Saccharobesus litoralis: one gene and its partner. The protein of the gene in region 1 interacts with the protein of each later gene in a pairwise test. Links are inferred from orthologs where the notes say so. Each region holds a gene or a part of one and is shown on either strand. Other genes may lie near its edges. The genes, in order: hflC and ftsH.

Region 1 (5,306 bases):
AAGTACGGGCGTTATATGAACGCGGCGATCTTCATGCTGATATGCCTTCAATACGCTGTGTCGGCTATCGACAGATGTGGGATTACCTAGAAGGTAAAGTCGACTATGACGAAATGGTGTTTCGCGGTATAGTAGCAACGCGTCAATTAGCCAAGCGACAATTGACTTGGTTACGCAGTTGGCAGGAATTAAATTGGTTAGAAAGTGAAAATAAGCAAAATTTGACTAGCATTTTGCGCTTTTTTTCCTAAAATTTGGATATTATAAGGTTTTCCTCATAATATTAATGAATCAAAACAATTAGTTACCACTAGCGTTTAGTCGCCTAAACTAAGTGGATAATTAAGTTTGATATATAGTCAAGGCACTCAGGCTTTAGGCGCTGCTTTCAAAGTTCAAGCGAAACCTAAGCTCCTACTTGATGTAGGCTAGGTAGAGAAAAGTGATGGCAGTTAAGTTTTAAACCCAGAGCAAGAAGACTATATAAATACTTCTGGTCTAATAACAATAATAGGAGCCAACTATGGCAAAGGGACAATCTTTACAAGATCCGTTTTTAAACGCACTACGTCGCGAGCGTATCCCTGTTTCTATCTATTTAGTTAACGGTATTAAGCTACAAGGACAAGTAGAATCATTCGATCAGTTTGTCATTTTACTGAAGAATACCGTTTCACAAATGGTGTATAAGCACGCAATCTCCACTGTTGTGCCTTCACGTCCATTCCAAACTAACCCTAATATGCAAAATCAATCGGGTGAAGGAAATATTGCTGAGTAACATATTATTAAGAGGTAACCTGCTTGTTTGATCGTTATGAATCGGGTGAGCAGGCGGTTTTAGTACACGTTGACTTAGATGACGAAGTAGCAAGAGAAGACCTACAGGAATTAAAACTGTTGGCCTCTTCGGCTGGTGTCGAAACTCTTGCTGTCATTACCACCTCAAGATCAACACCCCACCCTAAATTTTTTGTAGGTTCAGGTAAAGCACAAGAAATAGCTGATGCAGTGGCTGCATTGGAGGCTAAGCTAGTGATTTTTAATCATGCTTTATCCCCCTCACAAGAAAAAAACATAGAATCTCTCGTTAAATGTCGTGTTTTAGACAGAATTAGCCTGATCTTGGATATTTTTGCGCAACGTGCACGTACCCACGAAGGTAAACTGCAAGTTGAATTAGCGCAATTACGCCATATTTCTACGCGCTTGATCCGAGGCTGGACCCACTTAGAACGCCAAAAAGGCGGTATAGGTATGCGTGGTCCGGGGGAAACCCAGCTTGAAACCGATAGACGTTTAATTCGAGGCCGCATGAAAAACATTATGCGCCGCCTAGAGAAAGTAGAAAAACAACGAGAACAAGGCCGACGCGCCCGAAAACGCAACGATTTACCTACCGTTTCGCTGGTTGGCTATACCAACGCGGGTAAATCAACCTTGTTTAATCGCATTACCGAAGCAGACGTTTATGCGGCAGATCAACTCTTTGCGACGTTAGACCCTACATTACGTAAGTTGGTTATTGACGATGTTGGCCCCATAATATTGGCAGACACGGTTGGTTTTATTCGCCATTTACCACACGACTTGGTAGCAGCCTTTAAAGCAACATTACAAGAGACACGTGAAGCTGATATTCAATTGCATGTGGTCGATGTTGCTGATGAGCGCCGTGCTGAAAATATTGATGCGGTGCAAATTGTGCTCGATGAAGTCGGAGCTGATGAAGTCCCTCAACTACTTGTCTACAATAAAATTGATATGGTAGATGAGATTGATGCGCATATCGATCGTAACGAAGATGGTATGCCGATCCGCGTGTGGCTATCAGCCCAAACGGGAGAAGGCACTGAACTGCTAATGCAGGCCATTGCTGAGCGTTTAGCAAAACAAATGGCGCATCATGAATTAAAAATCCCGCCGGCTGATAGCCGCTGGCGTGGAGTATTTTATGAGCTAGAGTGTATTCAAGAAGAAAGCTATGCCGAAGACGGCAGTTGGCTAGTTAGAGTAAAAATGAGCTTAACAGACTGGCAACGCTTAACAAAGCGTGATACAAACCTAGCTAATTATGTAATAAATCAAGATGTTGAATGATTTTTGCGCAAGCAGCGATCCTTCACTAGATATTTTTCCGTATAAAGTTCAAACATTTAATAATGGAGCTGATTATGGCCTGGAATGAACCGGGTAATAGCAATAATAAAGACCCGTGGGGTAAAAATAAAAAAGGTGGCAACGATCAAGGGCCACCTGATTTAGATGAAATCTATCGCGATACGGTAGTGAAACTGAAAAAAGCCTTTGGTGGCAAAGGGGGTTCCCCATCAGGTTCATCCGGCGGTTCCAATGGTGCAAGCAGTGCAGGTATCGTAATTGCACTGTTTATTGCTTTGGCAATTTGGGCATGGATGGGCTTTGCGACTATCAAAGAAGCTGAGCGTGGTGTGGTTTTACGCTTTGGCCAGTTCCATAGCATTATTGAGCCAGGCTTAAAATGGCAACCTGCATTAATCGACCGTATTATTCCGGTTGATGTAGAGTCAGTCAATTCTTTAACGGCTGATGGCGAAATGCTCACCCAAGACGAAAACGTCGTTTTAGTATCAATGGATGTGCAATATCGCATTCTTGATCCTAGAGCTTACAAGTTCAACGTTATCGACCCAGAATTTAGCCTACACCAAGCAACTGATTCAGCCTTACGTCAAGTTATCGGCCACACAAATATGGACGATATTTTAACGACGGGTCGTGAGCTAGTGCGTCAACAAACTCGCGAACTATTAGAAAACATAGTTGAACCTTATAACTTGGGTTTAGAAGTCGTCGACGTCAACTTCCTACCTGCACGTCCGCCGGAAGAAGTTAAAGAAGCATTTGATGATGCGATAGCCGCGCAAGAAGACGAAGAGAAATTTGTCAACGAAGCCAATGCTTACGCTCGTGAAATTGAGCCGACTGCACGTGCTAAGGTACGTCGTATGGAACAGGAAGCGGAAGCCTATAAAGAGCGTGTTATCTTAGAAGCGCAAGGTGAAGTCGCTCGCTTTGAAAAGCTGCTACCTGAGTATCAAGCAGCCCCTGAAGTCACGCGCCAACGCTTATATATAGAAACAATGGAATCTGTATACAGCAACACATCAAAAATTATGGTTGATGTTGAAGGGGGCGGTAACATGATGTATCTACCACTAGATAAGATCATGCAACAGCAACGCTCTAATACACCTCAATCAAGTTCACCTTTTAGTCAGTCAACAACGACTCAAGGGTTACCGGTAGAGCCTAACCGCTCGAATGATCGCTATAACTCAGGCCGCTACAGCAATAACGGTCGTTATACCAGTGGGAGAAACTAAGCCATGAGAAACTTAAGCCTAGTTTTAATCGCTATCTTTGCTTTTTTTGTTTACACATCGGTTTTCGTTATTAACGAAGGTACGCGTGGTATTGTTATTCAGTTTGGTAAAGTTAAGCGTGATGTTGATAATTCAACTGTAGTACACGAACCAGGTATTCACTTTAAGTGGCCATTTATCGAAACGGTGCGCATATTGGATGCTCGTGTTCAAACCATGGATGATGAGGCAGATCGCTTTGTTACCTCTGAGAAAAAAGACTTAATTGTTGATTCTTATGTTAAGTGGCGCATTGAAAGCTTCGAAACCTTTTACCTAAAAACCGGTGGCGACACCATGCGCGCCGAAGCCTTATTGAAGAAAAAAATCAATAACGGCCTACGCAGTGAATTTGGTAGCCGAACCATTGCCGAAATTGTGTCGGGTGAACGTGATGAATTGATGCAAGAAGCCCTAAAAGAAACCGCTGAAAGTGCGGCGGATTTAGGTATTCAAATTGTTGATATTCGTGTTAAGCGGATCAATTTACCAAGTGAAGTGAGTAACTATATCTTTGCTCGTATGCGTTCAGAGCGCCACGCTGTGGCCAAAGAGCACCGTTCAGAAGGTAGAGAGAAAGCCGAATTCATTAAAGCAGATATTGATAAGAAAGTTACCATTATGCTAGCGGATGCCGAACGTAATGTACGTACGGTTCGTGGTCAAGGTGACGCTGAAGCCGCTAAAATTTACGCTGACACTTATAATAAAGACCCTGAGTTCTATAAGTTTTTGCGTAGTTTAGATGCCTATAGAGCCAGCTTTAATAACAAGGGCGATGTGCTTATTGTTAAGCCTGACAGTGATTTCTTCAAATATTTGAAAGAAACGGGTAAATAATCACAATACCAACATCGGTTAATAGAAGAGCTTACTATTGCAGTAAGCTCTTTTTGTTTGAGCGTTTAAATTTTTACGTTAGGGTATCGAGATGGAAACCATTTTACTCGCCATAGGTATAGTACTCATCATTGAAGGTCTTGGCCCTTTTCTATTCCCCAACCGTTGGGCTGACTATCTTGCTAAGATGGCGAAAATGCCTGTACGTCAACTGCAACAAACTGGTGCCATGTTACTTATCATTGGTTGTTTATTTTTGTGGTTAAGTTAAAACTTCGTTAACCGACTGCGGTTCAATTTTCGTTTAGGTGTTTTATTTCAATTTTTGGTTAGCTTTTATAGCCAAAAGTTTGGATCTGTTCCTGCTTTGTTGATGATTTTATGCCAACATCTTGATAGAATCGCCGCCCTTATTTTGACAAAAGATTTTTTAAAAATGGGTAAAAACGTCGTAGTACTAGGCACCCAATGGGGTGACGAAGGTAAAGGTAAGGTTGTAGACCTTCTAACTGATAAAGCTAAATACGTTGTTCGCTACCAAGGCGGTCACAACGCAGGCCATACATTAGTTATCAATGGCGAGAAAACCGTATTACACCTTATTCCTTCTGGCGTATTACGCGATGGTTTAACCTGTGTTATCGGTAATGGTGTTGTACTTTCGCCTGAAGCATTGATGAAAGAAGTTACAATGCTTGAAGAACGTGGCGTACCGGTACGTGAACGTTTAAAAATCAGTGAAGCTTGTCCTCTTATTTTGCCTTACCATGTTGCTTTAGACCAAGCGCGTGAAGCCGCTCGTGGTAATAAAAAGATTGGTACAACGGGTCGTGGTATCGGTCCTGCTTACGAAGATAAAGTCGCTCGCCGTGGTTTACGTGTTGGTGACTTATTCTGTGAAAAACGCTTCGCTGAAAAGTTAAAAGAAGTATTGGAATACCACAACTTTGCCTTAACTCAATATTACAAAGTTGAACCTGTCGATTATGACAAAACATTGGCCGATGCTTTAGCATTAGCGCCAATATTAAAAGACATGGTAATCGATGTTACCGAAACACT
Region 2 (9,720 bases), 1.9 Mb from region 1 along the record:
GCAACCATACCTCGGATAAATTTATGTGCTTCTTGAGCGATCTCTGGCGACGCTGCATTGCCAGTACCAATGGCCCATACAGGCTCATAAGCTAAGATAGCGTTATCAAAACAGTCTTTTCCTGCTAAATTAATAACGGCTTCTATTTGCGAAGTTAAACGAGAAAAAGCTTTACCTTTTTTTCGTTCCTCTTCTGTCTCACCCACACATAAAACGGGAACCAAGCCATTTTTTTTAGCTTGGATAAATTTTTTAGCAACAAGTTTAGACGACTCGCCATACTTATGGCGGCGTTCTGAATGCCCACAGTAAACCCAGTTACAACCAACATCTTTAAAAAGCTGAGCTGATAGTTCGCCTGTATAAGCACCATTATCTAACTGACTCATATTTTGCGCCGCTAGAATAACGTCTTTACACAAACTGTCCCGTTGTGTTTGTGTAAAATCAAGTAATGTCGCCGGAGGACTCAGCACAATATCAATATTTGTTGAGGCTCCCGAATCAGCAACTGCTTTTAAAAAGTCAGTGACTAATTGTTTGTTGCCATTCATTTTCCAATTCGCAGCAACAACAGGCTTTCTTATGCCCATAAAATCATAGCTCCTAATCTTGAGCGGGCGAGATTCTAACGGGCATTGTTAATAGTTACAAGCCTTAATCAGGAATTTATACATTCCTTAACCACTTCGGCTATTTTTTCAGCAGATTGTTGTACTAAGTCTTTATCTTTACCTTCAACCATAACGCGCACTAAAGGCTCTGTTCCCGACTTACGCAATAATACGCGGCCAGTATCACCTAGTTCTTGTTCAGCTTGCGCCTTGGCTTGTAAAACAGGCTCAGCTTCTAACGGCGACGCTTGTCCAGCTTGATATCGAACATTAATTAGTACTTGTGGATAAAGCTCCATGCCAGAACACAAATCAAACAACGACATACTAGAGCGAACCATGGCTTTCAACACTTGTAGTCCAGCAATAATGCCATCACCCGTTGTGGTTTGCTTTAAATCCAAAACATGCCCTGAATTTTCAGCACCGATAGACCAGCCTTTTTCTTGTAACAATGCTAATACATAACGATCACCCACTTTAGAGCGAGCGAAAGGTATACCAAGGTTTTTCAGCGCGACTTCAAGACCAAGATTACTCATTAAGGTACCAACAGCACCACCTTGCAGATCACCTTGTTTAAGGGCGTCTCGAGCTAATATAAACATGATTTGATCGCCATCCACCTTGTTGCCTTTATGGTCAACCATCATCACGCGATCACCGTCACCATCTAAAGCAAAACCAAGGTCGGCACCCACCTCAATTACTTTTTCTTGCAGTGCGGCTAATGATGTCGCACCACATTTTTCATTAATATTAATGCCATCAGGCGTAGCACCGATAGCAATGACATTAGCGCCTAACTCTTCTAAAACTTTTGGTGCTATGTGATAGGTTGCTCCGTGAGCACAATCAACAACAATTTTCAGTGATCTTAATGAATATTCACTCGGGAAACGACTTTTACAAAATTCAATGTAGCGCCCTGCTGCATCTTCTATACGTACAGCCTTGCCAAGACAATTAGATTCAGCAACAGTCATAGGTTTATCAATTTCTGCTTCAATGGCCAACTCAATATCATCATCTAGCTTCATACCATCAGCAGAAAAGAATTTAATGCCATTGTCATAGAAAGGATTGTGAGAAGCACTAATAACAATGCCAGCATCAGCTCGAAACGCGCGTGTTAAATAAGCAATCGCAGGCGTTGGCATGGGCCCTAATAGACAAACATTGATACCGGCAGCAGATAAGCCAGCCTCCAAAGCTGATTCAAGCATATAGCCAGAAATCCGTGTATCTTTACCTATTAAGACTTTTTTATTACCGTGCCGCGAAAGCACTTGACCAGCCGCCCAGCCCAATCTTAATGCGAATTCAGGTGTAATGTTCCCTTCACCTACTTTGCCACGGATACCATCGGTACCGAAATATTTTCTTTCCATTTTAGTCATCTCTAAAAATCAGTTTTTATTTATTTGTGTATGGTGCCAAACGGCTAATACATCGCGCGTTGCTTCTACATCGTGGACACGGATAATTTTAGCGCCTTTTTGCGCACAAATTAATGCCCCAGCAGCGCTGCCATAAATACGTTTTTCAACATCTTGACCGGTTGCTTCCCCTATCATGCGCTTACGCGAAAGGCCAGCAAGAATAGGGTAACCCAGTTCAGTTAAGCTATTCAGTTGGTTAAGTAATTTAAAGTTATCCTGCGCTGTTTTACCAAAGCCAAAACCAGGGTCTATTAGTATCTGCTGACGATCAATACCGGCCTCAATACAGACCTGCGCTCGCTCAGCAAGATACTGAGTAACATCGTTAACGACCAGACTGTATTGCGGATTGTCTTGCATGTTTTGCGGTTGCCCCTGCATATGCATTAAACACACTGGCTTTTGACACTTTACTGCGGTTTCTAAAGCATTAGGCTCTGTTAAAGCCCTCACGTCATTGATTAAATCCGCACCCACGTCAACACTTTGCTGCATAACATCAGGTTTCGATGTATCGACAGATACCCAAACATCAAATTCTCGCTTAATTGCTTGTATAACCGGAACAACACGCTGACGCTCTTCTTCAATAGAAACAATACAGGCTCCTGGTCGGGTCGATTCTCCGCCTACGTCGATTATGTCAGCGCCTTCATTAAGCATTTTTTCTACTTGAATCAGAGCTTTATCAATACGCGTAAACTGACCGCCATCACTAAATGAATCCGGCGTCACGTTTAAAATTCCCATAATCAAAGGAATTTGAGATTGTTGAATTTGTGTTATTAATGACATGCAGAAAATTTACGGAAGAATCTATTTAATAAAAAAGCTCACTACTAAGGCAGCGAGCTTTAAAATTGGATAATTAAAAAGAATTAATGAATGATGTCTTGATCAGGTTCGCTATCCGATGATGTTGCCTTGTCGCTAGTACTAGAGCTGTTGTCATCTTTTTTGCTACCCGAGTTATTTTGATTGCTCCAATCTTGCGGCTCTCCCACTGGGCGACGCGCCATTAAATCATCAATCTGCTTAGCATCAATCGTTTCATATTTCATTAATGCATCTTTCATTGCATGCAAGATATCCATGTTATCACGCAATAGTTGCTCTGCTCTGTCGTAATTACGATCAACAATTTTACGAACTTCTTCATCAATCGCTTTAGCTGTATCGTCTGACATGCTCTTAGCTTTTGCAGAGCTGCGCCCTAAGAAAACTTCACCTTCTTCTTCAGCATATAACAAAGGCCCTAATTTTTCTGTCAGACCCCACTGAGTAACCATTTTACGCGCAATATCAGTTGCACGCTCAATATCATTGGAAGCCCCTGTAGACACTTTTTCATCACCATAAATAATGTCTTCGGCAATTCGCCCACCATATAGGCTAGAAAGCATACTTTCTAAGTGTTGTTTACTATGGCTAAATCTATCTTGCTCCGGTAAATACATGGTGACACCAAGTGCTCGACCACGAGGTATAATACTGACTTTATAAACAGGATCGTGATCAGGTACTAAACGGCCGACAATCGCATGGCCCGCTTCGTGATAAGCAGTCATCTCTTTCTCGTCTTCGCTCATCACCATAGATTTACGTTCAGCACCCATTAGGATTTTGTCTTTAGCTTTTTCAAACTCTTCCATGCAAACTAAACGTTTATTGCTACGGGCAGCAAATAACGCTGCTTCATTAACTAAATTGGCTAAATCTGCACCAGAAAAACCTGGGGTACCACGTGCTATCACCCCCGCTTCAACGTCATCACCAAGCGGTACTTTTCGCATATGAACTTTAAGAATTTGCTCACGCCCACGCACATCGGGTAAACCGACAGTAACTTGACGATCAAAACGACCAGGACGTAATAATGCAGGATCTAATACATCTGGGCGGTTAGTGGCGGCAATAACTATAATACCTTCATTACCTTCAAAACCATCCATTTCAACTAGCATTTGGTTTAGTGTTTGTTCTCGTTCATCATGACCACCACCTAAACCAGCACCACGCTGACGACCAACGGCATCGATTTCATCGATAAAAATAATACAAGGTGCTGATTTTTTCGCTTGCTCGAACATATCACGTACACGCGATGCACCCACGCCAACGAACATTTCAACGAAATCTGAACCCGATATAGTAAAAAATGGGACTTTTGCTTCGCCAGCAATCGCTTTAGCTAATAAGGTTTTACCCGTACCAGGAGGACCAACCATCAAAACACCTGTCGGGATCTTACCGCCTAACTTTTGGAATTTAGTTGGGTCACGTAAGTAGTCGACCAATTCAGCGACTTCTTCTTTCGCTTCGTCACAACCGGCCACGTCGGTGAAAGTGGTTTTGATTTGGTCTTCGCTCATTAAACGAGCCTTGCTTTTACCAAATGACATGGCGCCTTTACCGCCACCACCTTGCATTTGACGCATGAAAAATATCCATACACCGATTAGCAATAACATTGGGAACCATGAAATGAAAATCGAAGTTAGAATGCTAGGCTCTTCCGGTCGTACCCCTTCAACCTTAACATTCTTGTCAATCATTTCATCGAGAATACGCTCATCACGCAATGGCATTACCGTTTCAAATTCTTCGCCATTGCGTTTTGTGCCTTTAATGATCCCTGTATGAGGATTAACTTGAGCGTCACGTACCGAACCTTGATTAACTGCCTTTACAAAACTGGTGTAATCAAGTGCTTTTGCACTGCCGCCTCCAGGTGTAAAACTCTTAAAAACCGTCATTAACACGACAGCGATTACGACCCAAAGGATCAGATTTTTTGTCATATCACTCAAGATACTAACCTCTTAAACTAAATAACAAACCCCAAGTTTGCTATTCAAATCATAAATTTGATAAATGTTTATTTAACCGAGTATAACGCTTATTTTTGTTAATGTTTATAACCAGTTGCAACAATATAGACTTCTCGTGATCGCGCGCGTGAAGAATCCGGTTTTCGAGTCTTTACAACCTTAAACGCATCGCGTACATCTTTTACGAATTGTTCGTACCCTTCTCCTTGAAAAACCTTAACAATAAAACATCCATTTTTTTTCAGAACCTGATGACACATATCCAATGCTAATTCAACTAAATACATCGCTCTTGGTTGGTCAGCACCTAAGTTACCGCTCATATTGGGAGCCATATCGGACATCACAATATCCACGTTTTTGCCACTTATTCGGTCCAATAAGGCATTTAACACGGCTTCTTCTCTAAAATCACCCTGCAAAAAATCTACACCGGCAATCGGGTCCATTTCTAAAATATCGCAAGCGATCACGTTACCGTCATCACCAACCACATCAGCGGCATATTGCGACCAGCCTCCAGGAGCAGCGCCCAAGTCAACTATTGTCATACCCGGTTTGAGTAATTTGTCTTTATTTTGAATTTCTTCAATTTTAAATACGGCACGCGAACGTAAGCCGAGCTTTTGTGCCTTTTGAACATAATGATCATCAAAATGTTCTTGCAGCCACCGCTTACTACTAGCGGTATGTTTTTTCTGTGACATATTAAATACAACTATCGTAACGCTAAAAACAATTACGACTTAATTAGTAATAAACCATAGATAGCGTTAAAATACAGAAATTCAACCTTTCTACGGCGAATTAGTATCAACAATGAGTTTAACTAAAAAACAAGTTCAATTTTTAAAAGCCCAAGCCCATAGTTTAAAACCTTTAGTTCAGTTAGGTGGTAACGGTTTAACTGAAGGTGTCATCGCTGAAATTGAATTTGCTCTTAGCCATCACGAGCTAATAAAAGTAAAAGTGCCAACCGATGACCGCGCAGAGAAACAATTAATTATGGATGCCATCGTGCGTGAAACCGAAGCTGAGCGTGTCCAAACCATAGGGCATACACTTGTGCTTTACAAACCATCAGACGATGCCAAGATTACTTTACCAAAAGGCTAAACGCCAACACCCCTTATAAGGATCATAAGTAAAGAACAAAAAAGCCGACAAAGAGTCGGCTTTTTATTATCTGGTAATTTAAAGTACTAGACGTACTCAACTTCCAATACTTCGTAGTCGACATCACCACTAGGTGATTTTAGTACGAATTCATCACCGCGCTCTTTACCTATCATAGCTCGCGCAATGGGTGAATTAACTGAAACTTTACTAGCTTTAATATCTGCTTCATCATCACCAACTATGGTATAGGTAGACTCGTCATCGGTATCACAATTAACGATAGTTACCGTAGCACCAAATATAACACGTCCGTTATTTGGCATTTTAGTTACATCAATTATTTGTGCATTGGATAATTTTGCTTCAATTTCTTGAATACGGCCTTCACAAAATCCCTGCTGCTCACGAGCTGCATGGTATTCTGCATTTTCCTTAAGATCTCCGTGTTCACGAGCTTCTGCAATATCCGCAATGATTTTCGGACGACGAACAGTTTTTAGCTCATTCAGTTCTTCGCGTAGCGCATCAGCACCCGCGACCGTCATAGGAAATTGAGTCGACATTATTGAAGTCTCTTGTGTAGTTCTTGTACAGAAGTCACTGTATTGCGATCATCCGCTTTATGAGCCATGCATGCCGCAAAGGCTGCATTCAGCGTAGTGGTATAGGCTACTTTATGTTGTAGCGCACTACGACGAATTTGTACAGAGTCAGTGATAGCCTGACGACCCTCTGTCGTATTAATGATATAGCTGTACTCATCATTCTTAATGTAATCAACAATATGAGGACGACCTTCTAATACTTTATTCACACGGCGGACTTCAATGCCAGCCTCAGCAAGTAAATCGGCTGTGCCACCTGTTGCATCCAATTGATAACCCAACTCGACAAGATTAGCGGCTAATTCTGCCACACGTGGTTTATCACTGTCTTTAACAGAAATAAGTGCACGACCTGACTTAGGTACCGTGTCATTAGCACCTAAGCTGGCTTTGGCTGATGCTTCAGCAAACGAGCTACCAACACCCATGACTTCACCTGTTGAGCGCATTTCTGGGCCTAAGATAGGGTCAACACCATGGAACTTGGCAAAAGGAATAACCACTTCTTTAACAGAGTAATAAGGTGGGATAACTTCTTGCGTAAACCCTTGCTCTGCTAGTGATTGACCGGCCATCACTCGCGCCGCAATTTTCGCTAAAGGCACACCGGTTGCTTTAGAGACAAACGGAACTGTACGAGCCGCACGCGGGTTAACTTCGATTAAATAAATCTCATCGTCTTTAATTGCGAACTGAGTATTCATTAAGCCATTAACACCCAACTCAAATGCTAACTTACGTACTTGTTCACGCAAGCGATCTTGCATTTCTGCACTCAAAGTATACGGAGGTAAAGAACAAGCTGAGTCACCAGAGTGAACTCCACATTGTTCAATGTGTTCCATAATACCACCAATGACGACTTGCTCACCGTCACAGATTGCATCAATATCAACTTCAACCGCATTGTTTAAGAATTTATCTAACAATACTGGAGAATCATTCGATACTTGAACCGCTTCGTTTAAGTAACGTTTTAAATCGGCTTCGTCATACACGATTTCCATCGCACGACCACCTAATACATAGGATGGACGAACAACCATAGGGAAACCGATTTTACGCGCTTCTGTTAACGCTTCATCAATATTTTTAACCGTGGCATTAATAGGCTGTTTAAGGCCTAAGCGTTCAACCGCTTGTTGGAAACGCTCACGATCTTCCGCGCGGTCAATCGCGTCCGGAGAAGTACCAATAACAGGTACACCCGCCGCTTCTAACTCTCGAGCTAACTTAAGCGGTGTTTGACCACCATACTGAACGATGACACCTTTAGGTTTTTCAAGACGCGCTATTTCTAATACATCTTCTAACGTGACAGGCTCAAAATATAAACGGTCTGAAGTATCATAGTCTGTAGACACAGTTTCTGGGTTACAGTTAACCATAATGGTTTCGTAACCGTCTTCGCGCAATGCCATTGAGGCATGAACACAACAGTAATCGAACTCTATACCTTGGCCGATACGGTTTGGACCACCACCCAATACAATAATTTTATCTTTATCTGATGGGTTCGCTTCACACTCTTCATCATAGCTTGAATACATATAAGCGGTAGAAGTAGAAAACTCAGCGGCACAGGTATCAACGCGCTTATAAACTGGGAATAATTTTAATGCTTGACGCTTTTTACGAACTTCGTTTTCAGATACGCCAATCAAGTCTGATATACGCTTATCGGCAAAACCTTTACGTTTTAAGCTATACAAGAAGTCTTTGTCTAAGCCTGCCAAACCTTTTTCAGTGATTTGCTTTTCAGCTAATACTAGGTCTTCGATTTGAACTAGGAACCAACGATCAATCTTAGTTAATTTAAAGATATCTTCGACTGATAACCCTAAACGCATAGCATCTGCGATGTACCATATACGCTCAGCGCCAGCATCCATTAACTCGTGCTTAACTTTAGTTAATGCATCAGGAGCCTCTAAATCAACAATAGGGTCAAAACCAGAAACACCAACTTCTAAGCCACGTAAAGCCTTTTGTAATGATTCTTGCTGGTTACGGCCTATCGCCATGACTTCACCAACAGATTTCATCTGAGTAGTAAGGCGGTCATTGGAACCTGGGAATTTCTCAAAGTTGAAACGCGGGATCTTAGTCACAACGTAATCAATCGAAGGCTCGAATGAAGCCGGCGTCGCACCGCCAGTAATATCATTCTTAAGCTCGTCAAGCGTATACCCAACAGCCAATTTAGCGGCGATCTTAGCAATTGGGAAACCAGTGGCTTTTGATGCTAATGCAGATGAACGCGATACTCGCGGGTTCATCTCGATAATAACCATACGGCCATCATCTGGGTTAATACCAAACTGAACGTTTGAACCCCCCGTTTCAACACCGATCTCACGTAATACCGCCATAGAGGCATTACGCATGATTTGATATTCTTTGTCAGTCAACGTTTGCGCTGGGGCAACTGTGATTGAGTCACCAGTATGGATCCCCATAGGGTCAAAGTTTTCAATCGCACAAACAATAATACAGTTATCCGCTTTGTCGCGAACCACTTCCATTTCATATTCTTTCCAACCAATTAATGATTCATCAATCAATAATTCATTGGTTGGTGAAAGATCTAAACCACGAGTACAGATCTCTTCGAACTCTTCCATGTTATAAGCGATACCACCACCGGTACCACCCATAGTGAAAGAAGGACGAATAATACATGGAAAACCAATACGCGAATTAACGTCGAGGGCTTCTTCCATTGAATGAGCAACTTCAGCGCGTGGGGTTTCTAAACCAATCGCTTTCATTGCTTTATCAAAACGGTTACGGTCTTCCGCTTTATCAATCGCGTCTGCCGTTGCACCTATCATCTCAACGCCGAACTTTTCAAGCACGCCGTGCTTTTCAAGGTCTAACGCACAGTTTAGTGCCGTTTGCCCACCCATTGTCGGTAAAACCGCGTCTGGGCGTTCATTTTCAATAATTTTTGCAACTACTTCCCAATGAATTGGCTCGATATAAGTCGAATCAGCCATTTCAGGATCAGTCATAATCGTTGCAGGGTTAGAGTTAACTAGAATAACTCGATAACCCTCTTCTCGTAGTGCTTTACATGCTTGTGTGCCTGAGTAATCGAACTCACAAG

The links.
Region 2: the proteins of hflC (region 1) and ftsH interact in binary tests that used the Escherichia coli proteins (3 or more experiments, as listed by UniProt). The link is inferred for Saccharobesus litoralis from one-to-one orthologs.

What each region holds. Positions count from the first base shown.
Region 1 is NZ_CP026604.1:5,233,110-5,238,415, forward strand. What follows is about bases 2,568-5,306. They hold hflC (protease modulator HflC), read left to right. Parts: upstream 2,568-3,368; coding sequence 3,369-4,244; downstream 4,245-5,306. Other genes in these bases: hflK (FtsH protease activity modulator HflK), read left to right, coding at 2,568-3,365; C2869_RS19815 (DUF2065 domain-containing protein), read left to right, coding at 4,336-4,515; C2869_RS19820 (adenylosuccinate synthase), read left to right, coding at 4,681-5,306. Outside these bases: tRNA (adenosine(37)-N6)-dimethylallyltransferase MiaA, read left to right, coding at 1-251; RNA chaperone Hfq, read left to right, coding at 524-781; ribosome rescue GTPase HflX, read left to right, coding at 805-2,100; more of hflK, read left to right, coding at 2,175-2,567.
Region 2 is NZ_CP026604.1:3,295,262-3,304,981, reverse strand. The notes cover bases 2,401-5,277. They hold ftsH (ATP-dependent zinc metalloprotease FtsH), read right to left. Parts: upstream 4,867-5,277; coding sequence 2,935-4,866; downstream 2,401-2,934. Other genes in these bases: rlmE (23S rRNA (uridine(2552)-2'-O)-methyltransferase RlmE), read right to left, coding at 4,965-5,277; folP (dihydropteroate synthase), read right to left, coding at 2,401-2,851. Outside these bases: tpiA (triose-phosphate isomerase), read right to left, coding at 1-593; glmM (phosphoglucosamine mutase), read right to left, coding at 662-2,005; more of folP, read right to left, coding at 2,024-2,400; more of rlmE, read right to left, coding at 5,278-5,594; ribosome assembly RNA-binding protein YhbY, read left to right, coding at 5,707-6,003; transcription elongation factor GreA, read right to left, coding at 6,090-6,569; carB (carbamoyl-phosphate synthase large subunit), read right to left, coding at 6,569-9,720. UniProt on the Escherichia coli protein: Acts as a processive, ATP-dependent zinc metallopeptidase for both cytoplasmic and membrane proteins. Plays a role in the quality control of integral membrane proteins.